Regions from separate parts of the Pseudoduganella sp. R-32 genome, predicted to be linked through region 1. Evidence: predicted binding sites of a transcription regulator. Region 1 holds the regulator's gene; each other region holds the start of a gene.
What was found. The regulator FNR, encoded in region 1, switches genes on or off when oxygen is low (the NO sensors DNR and NnrR bind a similar motif). The targets are predictions, from matches to a motif close to TTGATNNNNATCAA.

Region 1 (5,132 bases):
CCTTATCGTCGAAGACGATATCGTTGACCGTATCGCCTGCCGCCGCGCCTTTGCGCAGGCGCCGGGCTTCAACTGCGAATTGCTGGAAGCGGAAAGTGGCCAGGAAGGCCTGGATATCGCCTTGCGCGAAGAGCCCGACTGCATCCTGCTCGATTATCACTTGCCCGACCTGACCGGGCTTGAATTCCTGGCACGTCTCGCGGCAGACCGCGGCGAACCCCAGCCAAATATCCCGGTGATGATGCTGACCGGCGCCGACAGTGCCACCGTTGCGGCGGAAGCGATGCGCCGCGGCGCGCGCGACTACCTGGTGAAGGACAACGACGGCCGCTACCTCGACTTCCTGGCGGGCGCCATCGACCGCCTGCTGCGCGAGCAGCGCCTGATCGACGAGAAACAACTGGCTGAACAGGTGCTGCGGCAGTCGCAGAAAGAGCTGCGTGAACTGGCCGCGTACCAGGAAAAACTGAAGGAACACGAACGCACCCGCATCGCCCAGGAAATCCATGATGAACTGGGCGGCCTGCTGACCGGCATCAAGGCCTATATCTCGGTCGCCATCGAGCGCGGCGGCGAGCAATCGGACCCACTGTTGAAGGATGCGGCCAAGCTGGCGCAAGATGCGATAGAGACCGTGCGCCGCGTGATTACCGACCTGCGTCCAAGCGTGTTGGACCAGCTGGGCATCTGGCCTGCGCTGGAATGGTATGCGGAACAGGTGGCGCAGCGCAGCGGCTTGCAATGCACCTGCAATATCACGCCGGAGGCGCAGGCGCTGGAGCTCGATGCGGAGCGCAGCACCATGTTGTTCCGCGTCGCGCAGGAAGCGCTGACCAACGTGGTGCGCCATGCCGAAGCGAGCGAGGCGCGCGTCATCGTGGATATTGACGGCGAAAACGTGGTGCTGCGGGTGGAAGACAATGGCAAGGGTATCGAAAGTGCCGGCTTGTCCGACCGGGAATCGTGGGGCTTGTTCGGCATGCACGAGCGCACGCGCCGCTTTGCCGGCGAACTGAATATCAGCGGCAAGGCCGGGCAGGGCACTACCCTGCAGCTGCGGCTGCCTTTGGAGGACAAGAATGGGTGACAAGATCACCGTTTTGCTGGTCGACGACCATGCGATTGCACGCAATGGCGTGCGCCTCATGCTGGGCACGGCGCCCGACATCAGCGTGGAGGGCGAGGCCGGCAACGCCGTCGAAGCGATGCAGCGCGTGGCCGAGCGCAGTTTCGACGTGGCGCTGGTGGACATCAAGATGCCGGGCAAGAATGGCCTGGACCTGTTGAAGACCCTGCGCAGCGAATGCCCGCGCATGGCGGTGCTGGTGCTGAGCACCTATTCCGAGGAAATTTACGCGGTGCGCGCGCTGAAATCGGGCGCCTCCGGCTACCTGACCAAGGATGCGCCGACGGCGACCCTGATCGAGGCCGTGCGCAAGGCTGCCTCGGGCGGCAAGCACGTGAGCCCGGCGTTGCTTGAAAAACTGGCAACCCTGGTCGGCGGCGGCCCGAGCGGCGACCACGAAGAGCTCTCCAACCGCGAACTGGAAGTTTTCAAACTGATTGCCCAGGGCGAGTCCCTGGTGCGCATAGGGGAAAAACTACATCTCAGTCCTAACACTGTGACAACCTATCGCAGCCGCATCCTCGAGAAAATGGGCATGTCCACGAATGCTGAGCTGACCCGCTATGCCCTCGAGCACGGGCTGATCTGAGCGGCTGTAGGGGAACCACTACAGCAACTACACAGGATGCTTGATACCGGGAAATGACGCCGGGCGCGATACTGCTTCCATCGAAAACAAGGAGCAGCAAAATGAGCCCGGTCATCCCAATCACCCCTGCAAACGCCACCAAATCCTGCGCACCAGTCGCAGCCAAATGCTCGCTGTGCAGCTTCAACCGCCTTTGCTTGCCACAGGGCCTGGCCGACGAAGATGTTGCTCGCCTTGACCAGATCATTTCCCGCCGCCGCCGCGTGAACCGCGACGAGCCGCTGTACAAGACCGGCGACAGCTTCCACAGCCTGTATGCCGTGCGCTTCGGCCACTTCAAGACCGTGCAGGTGAACCAGCGCGGCGAACAGACGATTGGCGGTTTCCACATGGCCGGCGACCTGCTGGGCATGGAAGCCATCGGCAATGGCCAGCATTCCTGCAATGCCGTGGCGCTGGAGGACAGTGAAGTCTGCGAGATCCCCTTCAACCGCCTGCAAGAGCTGGTGATGCAGATTCCCGGCTTGCTGCAGCAGTTCCACCGCACCATGAGCCGCGAAATCCAGCGCGAGCAGTCGGTGATGCTGTTCCTGAGCCATATGCGCGCCGAACAGCGGCTGGCCATGTTCCTGCTGAACCTCGCTGGCCGTTACGCCCAGCGCGGCTACTCTTCGACCAGCTTCCAGTTGCGCATGTCGCGTGAAGATATCGGCGGCTACCTGGGCCTGACCGTGGAAAGCGTCAGCCGCCAGCTGGCCCGCCTGCGCCAGGATGGCTCGATCGTCCTGAGCAACCGCGATCTGCGCATTACCGACCGCGCCAGGCTCGAGGCCATGTCGTCCGGCGGCATGGCGCAGGAACTCGCTGTCGCCTGACCGGCTTACCAGTTTTCTCACCTGTAGGGGGTGTATGGGGCAGCTCTTGCTGCCCCTTTTTTATTGCGCGAACACTTCTTTGGCGGCCATCAGGCCGTTGAGCGCAGCCGGAAAGCCGGCGTAGACGGCCATCTGCATGATGGTCTCCACGATCTCTTCGCGGCTGACGCCGACGTTGAGGGCGGCGTGGATGTGCACCTTGAGCTGGGGCGCAGCGTTGCCCATGGCGGTCAGCGCGGCCACCACAGCGATCTCGCGTGATTTCAGGTCAAGCCCCGGGCGCGAATAGATGTCGCCAAAGGGGAATTCGATCAGGTAGCGGGCGAAATCGGGCGCAATATCTTCCAGGCTTTGCACGACGCGGTCGCCGGCCTGGCCGTCGACTTCACGCAGTTTTGCGAGCCCGCGCTCGTAGCGGCTTTCGGTGTTCATTGGCATGTGCTCCATCGGTGGTTGGATTCGACGCCAGGGACTGCTCCAGGGAGCGGTAATACTCGATCTTGGCCTGCAATGATGCTGCAGATTGTTGCATCGCCTCGATTTCGGCGAGCACGTTCTGCATATGCTCTTCCAGCATCCGGCGCCGTTCCGGCACCGTCGAGTCCCCAGCGCCGCGAAGTTTTGCGAATGACTGCATTTTGCCGATTGGCATATGGGTCGTTCGCAGACGCAGCAGGAATTCGATCCAGGCAAGGTCCGAGGCCGCATAGCGCCGCCGGCCGCCCGCTGCACGATTGACCGGGGCAATCAGCCCGATGCGCTCGTAATAGCGGAGGGTGTAGGCTGTGAGGCCGGTACGTTTGGCGACTTCGTCAATGCTCAGGTGCGATTCCATGGGGTGATCGTAAAAGTTAGAGTGCACTCTAAGTCAAGCACTTTATTACTCTAACCGGGAAGCCGCAACTGCGAGCGCAAGGTCCATCGTGTTGATGTGGGCCTCGAGCCAGTCCGGCAGGGTGCGGATGATGTCGCGTGCCGTGGCTTCCTCGTCGTCCTTCAGCAGGCGCAGGGTGCGGGCGACCTTTTCCAGCAAGTAGCCATGGGCTGCGCGGTGGGCCTGGGCAGCCGGGTAGGCGATGCGCTCCATCAGGCTGTTTTCTTCGCGCAGGTGTTCCATGAATTCAGCTGCCAGGTCGCGGCAGGCTGCGTCAAAGGCGGGACGGGGCAGGGTTACCATGGCGTCGAGCATGTCGAAGACGATGCGGTGCGACTGGTCGAGAACGGGAATGCCCAGTGCGAGGTCCGGCCCGAAGACGATGGAATCCATGGGGTTCTCCAGTAGTGTCGAACCGCAATTGTGCCGCTGGGAAAAAATCGTGCACATGATCCATGTCAATTTTCACTTTTGACAAAGTCTATGAAGGCGCGCAAGGGCGGCGGAACCAGCCGGCGCTCTGGGTAGTAGAGGAAAGGGCCCGTAAAGGATTGCCACCAGGGTTCCAGCACCGCTTCCAGGGCGCCATTGTCCAGGTGCGGGCGCAGCCAGTCTTCGAACAGATAGATGACCCCGCTTCCTGCCTTGGCCGCGTCGACGATCAGTTCAACGGCACCGGATGGCTCCACCAGCAAGGGGCCGTTGACATCGACTTTCACGGTTTCCCCATCGCGCCTGAATTCCCATGGCGGTACGGCGCGCCCGGCAAAGCGCATGCGCAAGCAATCGTGCTGGAGCAGTTGTTGCGGATGGTCGGGCCGCCCGCGTTTGTCGAGGTAGACCGGCGCGGCAGCGGCGGCAAAGCGCTGGACCCGTGGGCCGATGGGTACCGCGATCATGTCCTGCTCAAGGCGCTCGTCATAGCGAACGCCTGCGTCGCAGCCCGCGGCAAGCACGTCGACGAGGCCCTCTTCTGCGGCAATTTCCAGTTGTATGTCGGGATAGGCGGCCAGGAACGCCGGTACGATGGCCGGCAATACCAGTCGTGCTGCACTGATGGGGACGTTCAGCCTCAATCTGCCGGCTGGCCGGTCGCGCAAGCCGTTCACTTCGGCGAGGGCGGCATCGACTTCTGACAGGGCGGGCTGGAGGCGCGCCAGCAGGCGCTTGCCCGCTTCAGTGGAGGTGACGCTGCGCGTGGTGCGGTTCAGCAGCCGCACTCCCAACTGGGCTTCCAGGCGGCGCACCGCTTCGCTGAGACCGGATGCGCTGACGCCCATCGCACGCGCGCCATCGCGAAAGCCTTGGGCGCGTGCAACGGCAATGAAAGCATTCAGGTCGGCAAGATCGACGCGCATTGTGCAAATTTTCGTACGGGCTGTTTTGATTATACCGGCTTATCGAACGGTCGATTCGCTTCTAGACTGGGAACCTCATTGAAAAGGAGCTCTACCATGTCCCAGCAACCATCCACTTACTGCCTCGGAGACCTGATCGTCAATCGCATGGGTTACGGCGCCATGCGCCTTTCAGGGCCGCATGTTTTCGGGCCGCCGGCCGATACAGCAGGCGCATTGAAGGTCTTGCGCACGGCGGTTGAATCCGGTGTCGATCACATCGACACCAGCGATTTCTACGGCCCGCACGTAACCAACCAATTGATCCGCG
Region 2 (5,132 bases), 460 kb from region 1:
CCAGTCCATCCATTGCTCGACGCGGGCGCGCGCGGGCGGATCAGCAGGTAGCAAGTCGTGGCGGCCAGCCTTGCCGCACAGGTAGCGGCAAATACTGTTCGACTCCCACAGCACAAAGTCGCCATCCACCAGCACCGGCACCAGGCCATTCGGATTCAGCGCGACATGTTCCGGTTGCCATTCGATCCGCTCGTATGCGACGCCGATTTCCGCCAGCGTCCACAAGACCTTGCGCACATTGATACTTGTCGGTTTTCCAATCAGCTTCAGCATGTCATAACCCCAGTTGGGAAAGTATTTCTTCCTTCAGTTGCTGCAATTCCGGCGTCGACAGCTTGCGCGGGTGCGGCTGCTCGACCTTGAAGCTGGCCTGGATACGGGTCGGGCGCGGCGACAGCACGAGGATGCGGTCAGCGAGGTAGATGGCTTCTTCCACGTCGTGCGTGATCAGCAGCACGGTATGGCGCTCCTCGGACAGCACGCGCAGCAGCTCGTTGCGCATCTTGAGGTTCATCAGCGCGTCCAGTGCGGAGAATGGCTCGTCCATGTACAGGATTTCCGGCTTCACCACCAGTGCGCGGGCGATCTCGGCGCGCTTCAGCATGCCGCCCGACAGCTCGTGCGGATAAGCGTTCTCGAAGCCTTTCAGCCCGACCATCTCGGCATAGTGATCTGCCAGGGCCGCCTTGTCGCCATGGTGGTCGCCATTCAGGCCGAACATCAGGTTCTGCTGCACCGTCAGCCACGGGAAAACGGAACCATGCTGCGAAATCACGATTCCCTTGGGGCTGGGTTTGGTCATCGGCTTGCCGTCGATGGCCACCGAACCTTCATCCGGATGCTCGAAACCGGCCACGATCTTCATCAGCGTCGACTTGCCGCAGCCGGAAGGCCCGACAATCGCCACGAACTCGCCGTCGGCAACTGAAAAATCGACGCCATCGACCACCGGCAGCGCATTGAACTTCTTCCTGATCCTGTTGACGGAAATCTTAGCGTCCATAGCGCCACCTTACGACCTTGAGTTTTTCCAGCAGGCGCATGATGCCATCCAGCGCCAGTCCAATCAGTCCGATGATGATCATGCCTGCGATGACCAGGTCATAGCGGTTGCCCGCATTGCGCGAATCGATGATCAGGTAGCCAAGCCCGGAACGCAACGCGATCATCTCCGCCGCCACCACCACCAGCCAGGCCACGCCGAGCGAAATGCGCATGCCGACGATAATTTCCGGCAGCACGGCTGGCACAATCACCTGCCTGAACAATTTGGAGCGCGATACGCCAAAGTTTTCCGCCGCGCGCAGGTAGCGCTTCTCGATCGTATGCACGCCAGCCGCCGTCTGCACGATCATCGGAAACACGGCGGCGATGAAGATCAGGAAGACCGGCGAGGCATTGCCCACGCCAAACCACAGGATCGCGACCGGAATCCAGGCAATCGGCGAGATCGGCCGCAGGATCTGGAACACCGGATTCAGCGTGCGGAAGGCGCCATCGACGCGTCCCATCCACAAGCCCGTCGGCACCGCAACCAGGATCGCCAGCGAGAATCCCATGCCTACCCGCATCAGCGAGGCGCCGATGTGTTCCCACAGGCTGCCGTCTTCCACCAGCTCCATGGTGCCGGTGACCACCTGCGCAGGCGTCGGGAAAATCAGGCTCTCGGTGGCGATAACCACGTACCACCAGATGGCGACAATCGCCACCAGCACCGCCAGCGGCGGCCATATCTTGTTCAGTCTCTCCATGGGGCTTTGGCTAACAAGGTTTGAAGGCGCCATTGCAGCCGCTGCCAACCGGCCGGCGGCGTGGGCTTGACCACGACCGTCATCTGGCCGCTGGCATGGGCGGTGCAGGCGAAGGGATGCTCCCCTGCCTGCTCGAACGGCAGGCGGAAATCCTGGCCCGGCATGATCAGCACGGGACCGAAAATCTGGGGCACGGTATCGCTGTTGCGCAGCAGGAGCACGTCGTTTACGCCCAGTACCAGCGTGATGGTGTCGGGCAGGATCTCAGCCTTCTCCCCCGCCATGCGGCGCGCCCAGGTGCCTTTGGGGATGTCGAACAGGGCGTCGCGCGAAGCCGGGTGGATCGGTGCATACGCGGACCAGGCAAGCGCGCCGGCAACAGCGGCCGCCAGCAACAGCGCAATGACAGGCAGCCGGCGCTTCATTGCTCCCTGGCAAGCTGGGTCACGTCATGCACGATGTCGTCGGCCGGGCGGCCGAACGGCATCAGCGCGCGCAGCCTGCCTTGCGGGTCGATGAAATACAGGTAGGAGGAATGCCCCATCGTGTATTCAGACTTGCTGCCTTCGACCATCTTCTTCGTCGCCGAGATGCCGTAGGCCTTGCGGATGGCGGCCATCTGCTCCTCGCTGCCGGTCAGGCCGATGAAGCTCTTGTCGAACTGCTCGAGGTAGGCTTTGAGCTTCGCTGCAGTGTCGCGCTGAGGGTCCACGGTGACGAACACCACTTGCAGCCTGTCGCCCAAGGGGCCGAGGCGCTCGCGGGCCTGTTTCAGCAGGGCCAGCGAAACGGGGCAAACGTCGGCGCAGCTCGTATAGCCGAATTCCAGCACCACCACCTTGCCGCGATACTTGTCGAGCGCGAAGGCCTTGCCGTCCGCAGCTTTCTGCGCGATCTGCGGCGCCAAGCGGGGAGGATCGAAGGTCCCCGACTTGAGCTGGCCGGCAGCGTGCGCGACACCGGCAGCCGTCAATGACAGCGCTAACAGGAATGGCCGGATCATAGGGCGATGCTCACCGGCTTGATGGACTTGACGAAGCTCTCGTCCACATAGGTCTCGAAGGCCACCGGGCGTTTCAGCGTGCCGGCTTCGATGGACAGCTTCATCAGCTCATCGAATTCGGCGCGGATCATGCGCAGGTCGCCGTAGGTCACGCGGTCGGCCGGGTTGTCCATCACGAACTGGATCACTTTCGGGTCCTGGTTGAAGAACTTGCGGGCGGAGGCAATCCTGGCTGCCTTGGCACGGTTGACGGGCGTGGCATCGAGCCAGTTGCCGGCTGCCTGCACGTGGTTCACCAGGTCCTGCACCAGCGGGCGGTTGGACTTGATCAGCTCCTCGCGCACGGTCAGCACGCAGCAGATATAGTTGCGCCACTCATCGCGCGTCATCGACAGCGGACGGGCATAGCCGGCCTTCTGCGCAGCCGCGCCAAATGGCTCGCCGGTGCAGTAGGCATCCACCGCGTTGGCGTACAGCGCCGCCGGCATGTCGGGCGGCGCCATTTCGATGATCTGCACATCTTTCGGCGTCATGTTCTCGCGCGCGAGCATCTTGCGCAGGAACAGGTAATCCACCGCAAAACGGCTGGGGATCGCGATGCGCTTGCCGCGCAGGTCGGCGAAGCGCTTGTGCGCCGAGTCGGTGCGCACCATGATCACGGCGCCGGAGCGATGGCCGAGCGAGACCACTTTCAGCGGGATCTTCCTGTCGGCCAGGTCCATCACCAGCGGCGCCAGCATGTAGGCAGCCTGGATCCGGCCCGTCATCAGCGACTCCTTGATCTCCGGCCAGCCGCTGTACTTGCTGAATTCGAAGGCTCCGCCGCGCGCGCTGCAGGCGATCGGCAAGGTCAGGTTGCAGGTGACCGGCAAGCCGCCCACCACCAGCAGGTCCGCGGCCTGCGCCAGCGAAGGCAGCATGGCGCCGCCCAGCCCCAGCGCCGGAAGCGCCAAGGCGCCGCCCAGCAACTGGCGGCGGCGCAAGAAGTGTTCATGTTCAATCAAGGTTGACATTCGATCATTCTAGCACTGGCCAGAAACTTGACCCAGGTCATGGTTGGAATCGGTACCAATGTGCAGACTGGATGCAACAATCCCACCACTGGAGCAAGCCATGTTCAAGCACATTCTGTTCCCTACCGACGGTTCGCCGGCCTCCGGCGCCGCCCTGCATTCGGCCATCAAGTTTGCACAGGAAGCCGGCGCGCGCGTGACGGCGCTGCACGTGATCCCGGAATTCCACATCTTCACCTACCACCCCGACATGCTGGAAGACACGCGCGGCGTCTACCTGAAGGACAGCGAAGTCCACTCAAGCGCCGTGCTGGACGAAGTATCGAAGGTCGCCAGGGACTACAACGTGCCATGCGACGTGGTGCAGCGCCGCTCCGACCAGCCCTACGAAACCATTGTCGCCACCGCCATCGACTACGGCTGCGACATGATCGCGATGGCGACCCACGGCTACAAAGGCGTGAAAGGCATGCTGCTGGGGAGCGAGACGCACCGCGTGCTGCTTAACACACCGGTGCCGGTTCTGGTGTTCCGGCCCCAGTAAACTGAGGCAAAAACGCCACAAGTTGCCAAGAGATTTATGACGCCCCCGTCACATAAGGCTTTCAAATCCGGACAAATCACCAGAATTGTTCAAAGTGGGACAATTCAAACCGGTATATAAGGCCTGCGTCTTAATCGCAAAGCTTTTCCGTATTTGTCGCCGCTCCCGTGCTGCCGCATATTCTCGCGCATTATCACAGCACGGGGAAAACCATGACTTTCGCATTTTGCAAGCTTGCGATGGCCGCCGCACTGGCAGCCATCGGCACCGCCCAGGCCTCCACCGCCGACCACCACGAGTTCGAAGCCACGCTGCACGCGCCTTACCGCGCTGTCGCCGGCGCCAATGAAGCGCGCAGCTTCAAGCTCGATTTCAGCTACCCTTACGTCAAGGGCGCCCAGTCCGTGAGCTGGGTGCTGGAAGTCGTCGCGCCGAACGGCAGCGTGGTGGAACGCTGGACCGGCGTCGAACGCCTGCAGGACAAGCCTGTCAGCGTCAACGTCGAATGGGCCGGCCGCAACCGCCGTAATGCCCTGCCGAACGGCATCTACAAGGCGCGCCTGCGCGCCATCTCCGAAGACGCGCAGCGCGGCCTGGCCTCGGGCGCCGACGCAGTACTGCGCCGCATCGCCGGCCATGACGGCGAAATCCACGACCAGGAATGGGAAATCGCCATCGGCCAGCAGCCGCAGGCCAAGGCTTCCACTGCGCCGAGCCTGATGTCCATCGCCGCGGCACCGTCGTCCCTGCCGTACACGGTCTACTTCGGCAATATGCACAGCCAGACCAATCACAGCGACGGCGGCGGCGACCTGTCCGCC
Region 3 (5,132 bases), 130 kb from region 1:
CGGGCGCCAGTTCTCCCGAGACCTCGAACTCAAAGCCATCGCTCTTGGCGCCGCTTGCGGCGCGGTAGTACGCTTCCGGCGCAAGCGGGCCTGTGCCATCGCGGTCGACCAGGCCGGCCTCCTGGGCGAGCTTGTCCTGCTTGATCCTGAATACCGCAAACGACGCATTCACGCGGCCGTCCAGGAATTCGCCTTTGATGCCGCCCTCGTAGCTCTTGCCGACTACCGGGTCCAGGATATTTCCCGCCAGGTCCTTGCGGTTCTGCGGCTGGAAAATGTCGGTGTAACTGGCGTAGGCAGACAGGTTGTCGCTGAGGTCATATACCACGCCGGCATAGGGCGTCAATTCGTGGTCGTGCTTCAGCTGATAGGCCGGGCTCCAGGCTCCGGCGCCGGTCTTGTCGTAGTTGGTGAGGCGCGCACCGATAATCGCCTTCAGCGGATCGGTGATCGAGAAGCGCGCAACACCGTACAACGCTTCCTGCCGGGTCACGCTCTTTTCGTAAAATGTCGGCGCGCCCCAATTCGGCTCAGGATACGCTGCACCATTCCAGTGATTGAAATCGCCTACCGGAGGGTAGTCACTGCCGTAATCGGCGGCACGGCTGTCGGCATTGAATTCCTGCTTCGAGTGCATGTAACCGAACGCCGCTTCATGCTTGCGCCCGGCGAGCGCAAAGGGTCCGCTGGCATGAAGGCTGAAGTCGTCCTGCCGGGTGTGCGTAATGTAGGAGCCTGCAAACGCGCCCATGCCCAGTCCCGTCGCGCGCTCAGGTACCCCTGAGAGGTAAAGCAGCGCGGAATCGGCCTTGCGGTCGCCATGACTGAAGCCGGCGCGCAGCCTCCAGCCGTTGTCGAAGCTGTGTTCAAGGTTGGCGAAGGCGTTCTCGTACGCTGTTTCCCAGCGCGTCCATCCGGCCGCCGACGTTTTCGATACATCCCAGTTGGTCTTGCTGCCGTCGGTGTACCAGTACGGCAGGCCGCCCCACATCGGGCCTTGCGGGTCGTTTTCCTGGCGGCTGTAGCCGGCGGAAAGCACGGTGCCGGGCGCCAGGTCGGCTTCTACAGTGCCATAGAAAGTGTGGCTTTTGCTCTTCATCAGATCGACCCAGCTGTCGGAACGCTGGTATTCACCGACCACCCGGGCGCGTACGCTACCGCTGGCATTGACCGGGGTCGAAACGTCTGCCATGGTGCGGCGCTCGTTCCAGCGGCCGGTGCCAAGCTGCGCGCTGCCGGTGAGCTCCTTGCTGGCCGCACGCTTGCGCACCAGGTTGATGGCCGCCGAAGGATTGCCGGCGCCCGTCATCAAGCCTGTGGCGCCGCGCACCACTTCTAAACGGTCGTAGAGGGCCAGGCTCCCCAATACTTCGCCGGAACTCCATGCCTGCTCCCAGGCCGTCGGCACGCTGTCGATCTGCAGGTTGTCAATGTCGAAGCCGCGCGCGGTAAAACCGGCGCGATGCGTCTCATACTGGTTGACCGAAACGCCGGTCACATTGTTGACCACATCGGTCACGGTCTGTAACGCCTGGTCCTCGATACGCTGCTGGGTCATCACGGATATCGATTGCGGCGTGTCGCGCGGCGAAATGCTCAGCGGCGTGGCCGTCCGGCTGCGTTCCGCGGTGTAGGTGTCCGGCCTTTGCGCGGTGACCTGGATCTGCGGCATCACTGCAGCGTCTTCCGCCAGGACAGCACCCGGAAATGCCAACCCAAGCAATACCGCCAACTTCTTCTTGTCCATCGTTACCTCAGCTAATTATTAATGATTAGCTGGCGAGGAGCTGGCTTTATTAGAAGACGCAAATGATAACCATTCGCATCTAAAAGTCAACACTTGCTTATGCAAGTTACCGGATTAGATTGAAATTGACCCAGATCATGCCGCTGGATTGCGCATAACCCTAGACTTTTTCACATCTATCCATCCCGGAGGCTGCCATGGGGTTCAAGACTGTCGTTGTGCACGTGAATAGTTCCGCCGATACCGAGCGCCGGGTACGGCTGGCATCCCAGATCGTGCGCATGTCAAAAGGCCGCCTGGTCGGTGCGGCGATGAGCGGCATTTCGCGCTTCCTGTACGCCGACCATGCCACCGCCATGGGTGTCAGCCTGGCAGCCCAATGCATCGACGAAGCGCGGGAAGCCGCCCGCGACAGCTTACGGCGTTTCGAGTTGCAATGCGCGATGCTGGACCTGCCGTCCTTCGAATCCCGCCTGCTTGACGACCAGGCCGCGGATGGCCTGGTGCTGCAGTCGCGCTACGGCGACCTCCTGATACTGGGCCAGGTCAACCCGGACGATCCGATTTCGCCAATGGAAGAAGAAACACCCGAATATGTGGCCATGAACAGCGCAAGGCCGGTATTGGTGGTGCCCTATGCCGGCCATTTCGAAGCGCCGTTCCAGCGTGTGCTGGTGGCCTGGGACGGCAGCATGGAGGCCACCCGCGCCATCACCGCTGCCATTCCGCTGATGGAGCAGGCCGGCAAAGTCACGCTGGCTGTGTTCAATGCCGGCCGCGAACCCGAGGCCCACGGCAGCGAACCGGGCGCAGACATGGCCCTCTACCTGGCGCGCCATGGCATCAAGGTCGAAGTCTCCTCGCAAGCGACGGCGATCGACGTCGGCTCTGCCCTGCTCTCCTTCGCCTCGGATCTCGATGCCGATTTGCTGGTCATGGGTTGCTACGGCCATAGCCGCTTGCGCGAAATCATGCTGGGCGGTGCTTCCCGTACGGTATTGCAAAGCATGACGCTTCCTGTGCTGATGGCGCATTAGGTCCGCATTAGGTCTATACTGGCCTGCATGCCAAATCCGTTCGCCAATGTCGCCGCCGCATGGCTGGTGCATCCACTGGAGATGGCCCGGGCGTGGCAGGAGCTTGCCACAGTCGCCTGGGCGACCGGCATGCCTGCGCCCCTGGCGGAAGCTGCGGAGGGCGATGACCGATTCAGCGACGACGCCTGGCGCGACAATCCATTCTTTCATGGCCTGATGCAGCAATACCTCGGCTTCACGCGCACCCTGGAACGGCAGGTCTACGACACGCCAGGCGTGGAAGAAAGCGAAGCCCACAGTGCTGCCTTCTGGCTGCGCCATTGGTGCAACGCCCTAGCCCCCAGCAACTTTCCCTGGACCAATCCGGTCGTACTGCGACGCGCCTTCGACAGCGGCGGGGCTAGCCTGAAGCACGGCTTTGAAGAATGGCTGCGCGATGTGCTGGCAGGCGACCTGCGCATGGTGGATCCGGCCCAGTTCCAGCTCGGACGCGACCTGGCCGCGACGCCAGGGCGCGTTGTGATGCGCAACCAGATGATGGAGCTGATCCAGTACGCGCCTGTTTGCCCGCAAGTTCGGGCGATGCCGCTGGTCCTGGTGCCGCCCTGGATCAACAAGTACTACATCCTGGACCTGACCGCCCAGCAAAGCATGGTGCGGCACCTGGTGCAACAGGGTTTCGACGTGTTCGTCATGAGCTGGAAGAATCCGCGCGCCAATATGCAGGATGCCAGCTTCGAAGACCACCTGTTCGATGGCATCCTCGCTGCCATCGACGCGGCGCGCAACATCGCCGGCGTCCCGCAAGTGCATGCGGTCGGCTATTGCATCGGCGGCACCGCCCTGTCGGCGCTGATGGCGTGGCTGAACCGCCACCATCGGGCGGCGCGCAATGTCCCGGTTGCGCATTGGACGCTGCTGGCCACGCTCACCGATTTTTCCAAGCCTGGCGACATCGCCAGCTTCATCAACGACGAAAGCGTGGCCTTGCTGGACGGCCTGATGGCGCGCCAGGGTTTTCTCGACTCGCAGCAGATCGGCTGGAGCTTCCGCATGCTGCGCCCGAATACGCAGATCTGGCGCTATGTGGTGCACAAGTACCTGCTCGGCGAGCCTGCACCAGCGCTGGCGCCCCTGGCCTGGAACTCGGACGGCACGCGCCAGCCGCGCGCCACGCACAGTTTCTGCCTGCGCGAGCTATACCAGGCCAACAAGCTGGCCCACGCGGATGCGCTTGAAATCCGCGGCCAGAAGCTTGACCTTGGCCGCATCCGCCAAACCCTGTATGCCGTGGGTGCGGTGGCGGACCACATCACCCCCTGGCGCAGCACCTACCGCAGCGCGGCGCTGGTGGGCGCTCCGGTACATTTTGTGCTGACCGCCTCCGGCCATATCCTGGGCATCATCAATCCGCCGGGCGGCAGCGCCAAACAGCAATACTGGTCGGCTCCCCTGATTGCGGGCCGCGACGCCAAGGACTGGCTAGCGGTGCAAACGCCAACTCCAGGCTCCTGGTGGCAGGACTGGACCGCCTGGCTGCACGGGCGCTGCGGCGAGTGGCGCACGCCGGCGCCGGCGGCCCATGCCGATTATCCCTGGCTAGGCGATGCCCCCGGAAACTACGTGCGCGAGCGCTAGCCCTGGCCTTATAATTTCGGCCATGAATAATGAGCAAAAACAATTCCGCCGCCGGCTTGCCGTGATTGGCGCGATCGCATTTTCCGGCTTTGCCGTCCTGGCTGGCCGCGTAATCTGGCTGCAGGCCTTCCAATGACCGGTCATTCTTCTTTGTGGCGCCGCCTGCGGCCGGTGCTGGCTGTTGACGCGCCGTTGGCTGCCATCCTTGGCTTGCTGCTGGCGGCTGGCCTGTTGACACTGTATTCCGCCTCGGCCGACTTCCCGGGGCGCTTCGAACTGCAGTTGCGTAACGTGGCGATGGCGCTGGGCCTGATGTGGGCGGTCGCGAACATCCCGCCGCCCATGCTGATGCGCCATGCAGTCACGCTGTATTCGCTTGGCGTCGCCTTGCTGTTAGCGGTGTTCCTGTTCGGCGTTACGAAAAAAGGCTCGACGCGATGGCTCAATCTCGGTCACGATTTCCAGCCGTCCGAGATGATGAAGATCGCGATGCCAATGATGCTGGCCTGGTACTTCCACCGCTTCGATGGCGCCAAGGGCTGGCAAATATTCGTCGCGGCCGCGGTGCTGCTGGCCATTCCGGTGGGACTGATCGCCAAGCAGCCCGATTTCGGCACGGCGATGCTGGTGCTGGCGGCGGGTTTCTATGTGATCGTGCTGGCCGGGCTATCGTGGAAGGCGCTTGCCGCCCTGGCTGTCTGCGGCCTGGC
Region 4 (5,132 bases), 810 kb from region 1:
GGCCAGTTGCGCGTCGTACGGAAACACGGCCAGCCCGATGCTGGCCGATACCAAGGCCGGCTGTTCTCCCGCCAGCCGCACCGGCGCGCGCACTGCCGCCAACGCACGATCCAGGATCTCCTCCGCCTCGCCCACATCGTTCAGGCCAGCGAGCAGCAGCACGAATTCGTCGCCGCCCAGGCGCGCCACGGTATCGTTGGCCCGCACCACCTGCTGCAGGCGCCCCGCCACCTCCACCAATACCGTGTCGCCAGCCTCGTGGCCAAACGTATCGTTGACGTGCTTGAAGCCATCCAGGTCCATCACGCAAACGGCCACCAGCTTTTCGGCACGCGCCGCAAAGGCCAGCGCCTGCTGCAGGCGGTCTTCCATCAGGCGCCGGTTCGGCAGGCGCGTAAGCGGGTCCATGAAGGCCATCTTTTCGATCTCTTCCTGGCGGGCGCATTCATCGGTAATGTCGGTAAACAGGCCGAAATAGTGCTGCACCCTGCCGTGTTCATCGCGCACCGCGCTCAGGGTCAGGTGTGCGGCAAACAGCGTGCCGTCGGAGCGTTTGTCCCATACCTTGCCCTGCCACTGGCCGGTTCCCAGCAGGCCTTGCCACATCGCCTTGTAGAACCCGGCGTCCTGCCTGCCGGACTGCATGATGCGCGGATGCTGGCCCACCAGCTCGTGGCGCGCGTAGCCGCTCATGGCAGCGAAGGCGCGGTTGGCCTCGACGATGCGCATGTCGCGGTTGACCACCAGGATGCCTTCCGATGTCGCATCGAACACCTTGGCCACCAGGTGCTCGCGCGCCGCGGCGCTGCGCATGCGCTGGCGCAGCAGCCGGGAAATGCTCGTCACATGGCGAAACATCAGCCATGCCGTCAGCGCCGCGGCCAGCAGGGCGCCGCACAGTGCGGCAAGCGAGATTTCCAGCAAGGCCGCCATGGCATCCCCTACTCCAGCACCACCTCTTCCAGGTAGTCCGGCACCCGGCATGGCCAGTGGAGCTGTTCCGAAATGCGCAGCCGCAGGGCATCGGCCGCCGCCGGTTCGCCATGGGTGACGAACACCTGGCGCGGCGTGGCCGAAGAATGCGAGAGCCAGCCCAGGATTTCGTCGGAGTCGGCATGGGCCGACAGGTTGCCGATCAGTTCGACCTTGGCCCGGATCGGGTAATACTCGCCGTGGATCTTGACCGAGGTTTCGCCGGCCAGCATGCGGGCCCCGCGCGTCCCTGCCGCCTGGAAGCCGGCAAACAGGATAGTGTTGCGCGAATCGCCGGCAAAGGCTTTCAGGTGGTGCAGCACGCGGCCGCCGGTAGCCATGCCGCTGGCGGCAATGATCACCATCGGCGCTTGGCGCCGGTTCAGGGCCATCGACTCTTCCACGCTGTTGACGATGTGCGCCACGTGGCCCAGGGCGTGGCAACTGCGTTCGTCCAGCCGGTGCTGTCCCTGGTGCTTGATATAAAGCCGCGTCGCATCCACCGCCATCGGGCTGTTGAGGTATACGGGGAGCGCGAGCGGGATGGCGCCTGCCTCCTTGAGCCGCCAGATTTCATACAGCAGTTCCTGCGCACGTCCGACGGCAAACGAAGGGATCACGGTCACCCCGCCGCGCGCCGCCGTCCTGCTGATGACGTCGGCCAGCTTGCTGCCGGGGTCGGAGACGTCGTGGCGCCGGTCGCCGTAAGTCGATTCCACCACCAGGTAGTCGCATTTGCCAAGCACGGTCGGCGGCCGCATGATCGGATCGTTGGGCCGCCCCACGTCGCCGGAAAACATCACGGTCCGGCTGTTGCAACGTACCGAAACCGACGCGGCGCCCAGGATATGCCCGGCCAGCTGGAAACGCGCCATCATGCCCGGCGCCGGCGAAAACTCCTGCCCGAACGGCACCACTTCCAGGTGCTCCAGCGCGCGCAGCGCGTCCGCTTCCGAATACAGGGGCAAAGCCGGCTTGTGCTTGGAGAAGCTGTGGCGGTTCGCATACAGCGCTTCCTCCTCCAGCAGCCGGCCGCTATCGGGCAGCAGGATGCGGCACAAATCGCGCGTCGCCTCCGTGCAGTACACCTTGCCGCGGAAGCCGGCGCTGACCAGCACCGGAAGGAAGCCGCTGTGATCGAGGTGGGCATGGGTCAGCACCACGCTGCGGATGGCCTCCGGCGGCACCGGGAAAGCATCCCAGTTGCGCAAGCGCAGCTGCTTATAGCCTTGGAACAGGCCGCAATCGACCAATACCTGTTCGTCGCCATGGCGCAACAGGTATTTGGAGCCGGTGACGGTGCCGGTGGCACCAAGGAATTTAAGTGTGAGCATGTTTGCAGCATATCCAAGCCGACGCACAAAATATTTGATCCAGGTCAAAGAGAAGTCTTGCGAAATGCGGCAGTGCGAAAATGACATTGTTGCCTTGCGAGGATGTAGAATCAGGGCCTTTGATCTTTTCGACACCAGGACGCCATACATGACAGAACTGAAACGGGGCCTGAAAAGCCGCCATATCCAGCTGATCGCGCTGGGCGGCGCCATTGGCACGGGCCTTTTCATGGGCATCGCCGACACCATCAAGCTGGCCGGGCCTGCCGTGCTGCTTGGCTACGCGGTGGCTGGCTTCATTGCCTTCCTCATCATGCGCCAGCTGGGCGAAATGGTGGTCGACGAGCCGGTCGCGGGTTCCTTCAGCTATTTTGCCGACAAATATTGCGGCCACATGGCCGGCTTCATGTCAGGCTGGAATTACTGGGTGCTGTACGTGCTGGTCAGCATGGCCGAGCTGACGGCAGTCGGCATCTACGTCCAATACTGGTGGCCGGGCATTCCCACCTGGGTCAGCGCCCTCGCCTTCTTCCTGATCATTAACGCCATCAGCCTGGCCAATGTGCGCGCTTACGGCGAAATGGAATTCTGGTTCGCCATCATCAAGGTGGTAGCGGTGGTCGGCATGATCGTGTACGGCGGCTACCTGCTGGTGTCCGGCAACGCCGGGCCGGAAGCGACCGTGGCCAACCTCTGGCAGCACGGCGGCTTCTTCCCGAACGGCGTGTCGGGGCTGGTGATGGCGATGGCTGTCATCATGTTCTCCTACGGCGGCCTGGAACTGGTGGGCATTACCGCCGCCGAAGCCAGCAACCCTTCCGAGACCATTCCCAAGGCGACCAACCAGGCCATCTACCGTATCCTGATCTTCTATGTCGGCGCATTGGGCGTGCTGCTGTCGCTGTACCCGTGGCAGAAGGTCGTCACCGGGGGCAGCCCGTTCGTGATGATCTTCCACGCACTGAACTCCAACTGGGTTGCGAACATCCTGAACGTGGTGGTGCTGACCGCCGCACTGTCCGTGTATAACAGCGGCGTGTACTCCAACAGCCGCATGCTGTACGGCCTGGCCAGGCAAGGCAATGCACCGAAAGCCCTGCTGGGCGTGAACAAGCGCGGTGTGCCCTTGGCGGCGCTGGGCGTATCGGCCCTCGCCACCGGCATTTGCGTGGTGCTGAACTACTTCATGCCGGGCAAAGTGTTCGGCTTCCTGATGGGGCTCGTGGTCTCTTCGCTAGTGATCAACTGGGGCATGATCAGCTGGATCCACCTGCGCTTCCGCGCCCAGAAAAAGATCGAAGGGCACGAGACGGGCTTCAAGAGCTGGGGCTACCCGCTGACCAACTACCTGTGCCTGGCCTTCCTGGCCGGCATCCTGCTGATCATGTACCTGAGCGAAGGCCTGCGTATTTCGGTGTACCTGATCCCGGTCTGGCTGCTGGCACTGTACATCGGCTACCGCCTGCGCGGCGTGCCTGAAAAGGCGGCGGCGTAATGCCCAAGGTCGCACTCCTGACGATCCACGGCATGGGCGAGCAACCGCTCGACTATGCCGACGACATGCGGCGCGCGCTGTCGCACCGCATGGGCGCGGCCTTCTCCGACGTCGACGTGCATAGCGTGTATTACCAGCACCTGCTCAAGCCCAACGAGCTCGATGTATGGAACCGCACGCGCGAGCGCTCCACCGTGCGCTACGAACAGCTGCGCAAATTCATCCTGTTCGGCTTTGCCGATGCGGCAGGGCTGGAAAATCGCAAGGAATACGACAATTCGGTCTACGAGCAGGCGCAGATGGAGATTGCGCGCGCCCTGCTGGCGATTCTTGCCAACCGCGGCCCGGAAACGCCGATCGTGCTGCTGGCGCATTCGCTGGGCTGCCAGGTCATGTCCAGCTTTATCTACGACGCGCAAAAGCGCGCCGGCGGCGGTGCTGTAGCCGCCGGCATCTGGAAGCCGGGCCGCATGGCCGACAGCCTGACTGCCGAGCAGCGCAAGTTCCTGCAATGCGGCACGGTGCGCACCTTCGTGACGACCGGTTGCAATATCCCGGTCTTCGTCTCCGCCCACCAGCGCATGGACGTCAAGCCGATCATCAAGCCCAATCCAGCATTCACCTGGCTCAACCTGTACGACCCCGACGATGCACTCGGCTGGCCCTTGCAGCCGCTGGAAGGCGGCTACGAAACCCTGGTCGAAGACCGCGTCGTCAACGCCGGCCAGGGCATCCTCGACTTCATGACCAAGAGCTGGAACCCGCTCTCCCACACCGCCTACTGGACCGACGACGAGATCATCAAGCCCTTGGCCAGCTTATTAGTTTGAAAGTCGGGGTCAGGTCTGGCAATCCGCCATTCTTTTCGCAATGCGAAAAGAATGGCGGATTGCCAGACCTGACCCCGACTTTTATCTTGAACGCATGTTGTCGGCGGCTTGGCGCTGCTGTTCGATGCGGCGGATCTTTTCTGCGACTTTGGCCAGCTCCTCAGGCGGCACGCCGGCTTCGCGACCTTGCTCGAGATCGGAATGCAGGCGGGCTAGTTCGGGGACTGCGGCTTGGGCGTAGGCCGCGGCCAGGCGCTGTTTCTGCGCCAGCTCATGGGCGGCGTAGGCTTGCGGGTCGGCCATTACGCTGGCGTCGGGGTGCTCGGCCGGGGCGTCGTGCTGGATCGGCGGGGTGCGGGCATCGCCGGATTCCCGTGCCTGGGCCAGCGAGAGCCAGGCTGGCGCCCGCGCGTCGACCGGCGGGATCGGCACGCGGCGCAGTCCATCGCCTTCGCCCGTATCAGCCATCGCCGGACGTTCGCCAGCCCCCGGTGCGGGCAT

Region 2: ACN9MU_RS14760 (universal stress protein) is a predicted target of FNR. The motif match lies at 3,795-3,808, and genes of this name have one in related genera.
Region 3: ACN9MU_RS17400 (universal stress protein) is a predicted target of FNR. The motif match lies at 1,873-1,886, and genes of this name have one in related genera.
Region 4: ACN9MU_RS20350 (MBL fold metallo-hydrolase RNA specificity domain-containing protein) is a predicted target of FNR. The motif match lies at 2,341-2,354, and genes of this name have one in related genera.

Annotation. Positions count from the first base shown of each region.
Region 1 covers NZ_CP183987.1:3,680,661-3,685,792, forward strand. Annotated here, with positions in the region: gene ACN9MU_RS16880 (response regulator) at 1-1,087, shown strand, start outside; gene ACN9MU_RS16885 (response regulator) at 1,080-1,715, shown strand; gene fnr (fumarate/nitrate reduction transcriptional regulator Fnr) at 1,817-2,590, shown strand; gene ACN9MU_RS16895 (carboxymuconolactone decarboxylase family protein) at 2,651-3,022, opposite strand; gene ACN9MU_RS16900 (MerR family transcriptional regulator) at 2,976-3,425, opposite strand; gene ACN9MU_RS16905 (bacteriohemerythrin) at 3,471-3,857, opposite strand; gene ACN9MU_RS16910 (LysR substrate-binding domain-containing protein) at 3,923-4,822, opposite strand; gene ACN9MU_RS16915 (aldo/keto reductase family oxidoreductase) at 4,919-5,132, shown strand, end outside.
Region 2 covers NZ_CP183987.1:3,218,323-3,223,454, reverse strand. Annotated here, with positions in the region: gene ACN9MU_RS14790 (glutathione S-transferase family protein) at 1-273, opposite strand, end outside; gene ACN9MU_RS14785 (ABC transporter ATP-binding protein) at 275-1,003, opposite strand; gene ACN9MU_RS14780 (ABC transporter permease) at 993-1,751, opposite strand; gene ACN9MU_RS14775 (cupredoxin domain-containing protein) at 1,739-2,176, opposite strand; gene ACN9MU_RS14770 (SCO family protein) at 2,173-2,754, opposite strand; gene ACN9MU_RS14765 (ABC transporter substrate-binding protein) at 2,751-3,767, opposite strand; gene ACN9MU_RS14760 (universal stress protein) at 3,868-4,311, shown strand; gene ACN9MU_RS14755 (CehA/McbA family metallohydrolase) at 4,524-5,132, shown strand, end outside.
Region 3 covers NZ_CP183987.1:3,807,883-3,813,014, reverse strand. Annotated here, with positions in the region: gene ACN9MU_RS17405 (TonB-dependent siderophore receptor) at 1-1,747, opposite strand, end outside; gene ACN9MU_RS17400 (universal stress protein) at 1,945-2,784, shown strand; gene ACN9MU_RS17395 (PHA/PHB synthase family protein) at 2,812-4,422, shown strand; gene rodA (rod shape-determining protein RodA) at 4,555-5,132, shown strand, end outside.
Region 4 covers NZ_CP183987.1:4,491,862-4,496,993, forward strand. Annotated here, with positions in the region: gene ACN9MU_RS20345 (diguanylate cyclase domain-containing protein) at 1-933, opposite strand, end outside; gene ACN9MU_RS20350 (MBL fold metallo-hydrolase RNA specificity domain-containing protein) at 942-2,306, opposite strand; gene ACN9MU_RS20355 (amino acid permease) at 2,455-3,801, shown strand; gene ACN9MU_RS20360 (hypothetical protein) at 3,801-4,631, shown strand; gene ACN9MU_RS20365 (hypothetical protein) at 4,713-5,132, opposite strand, start outside.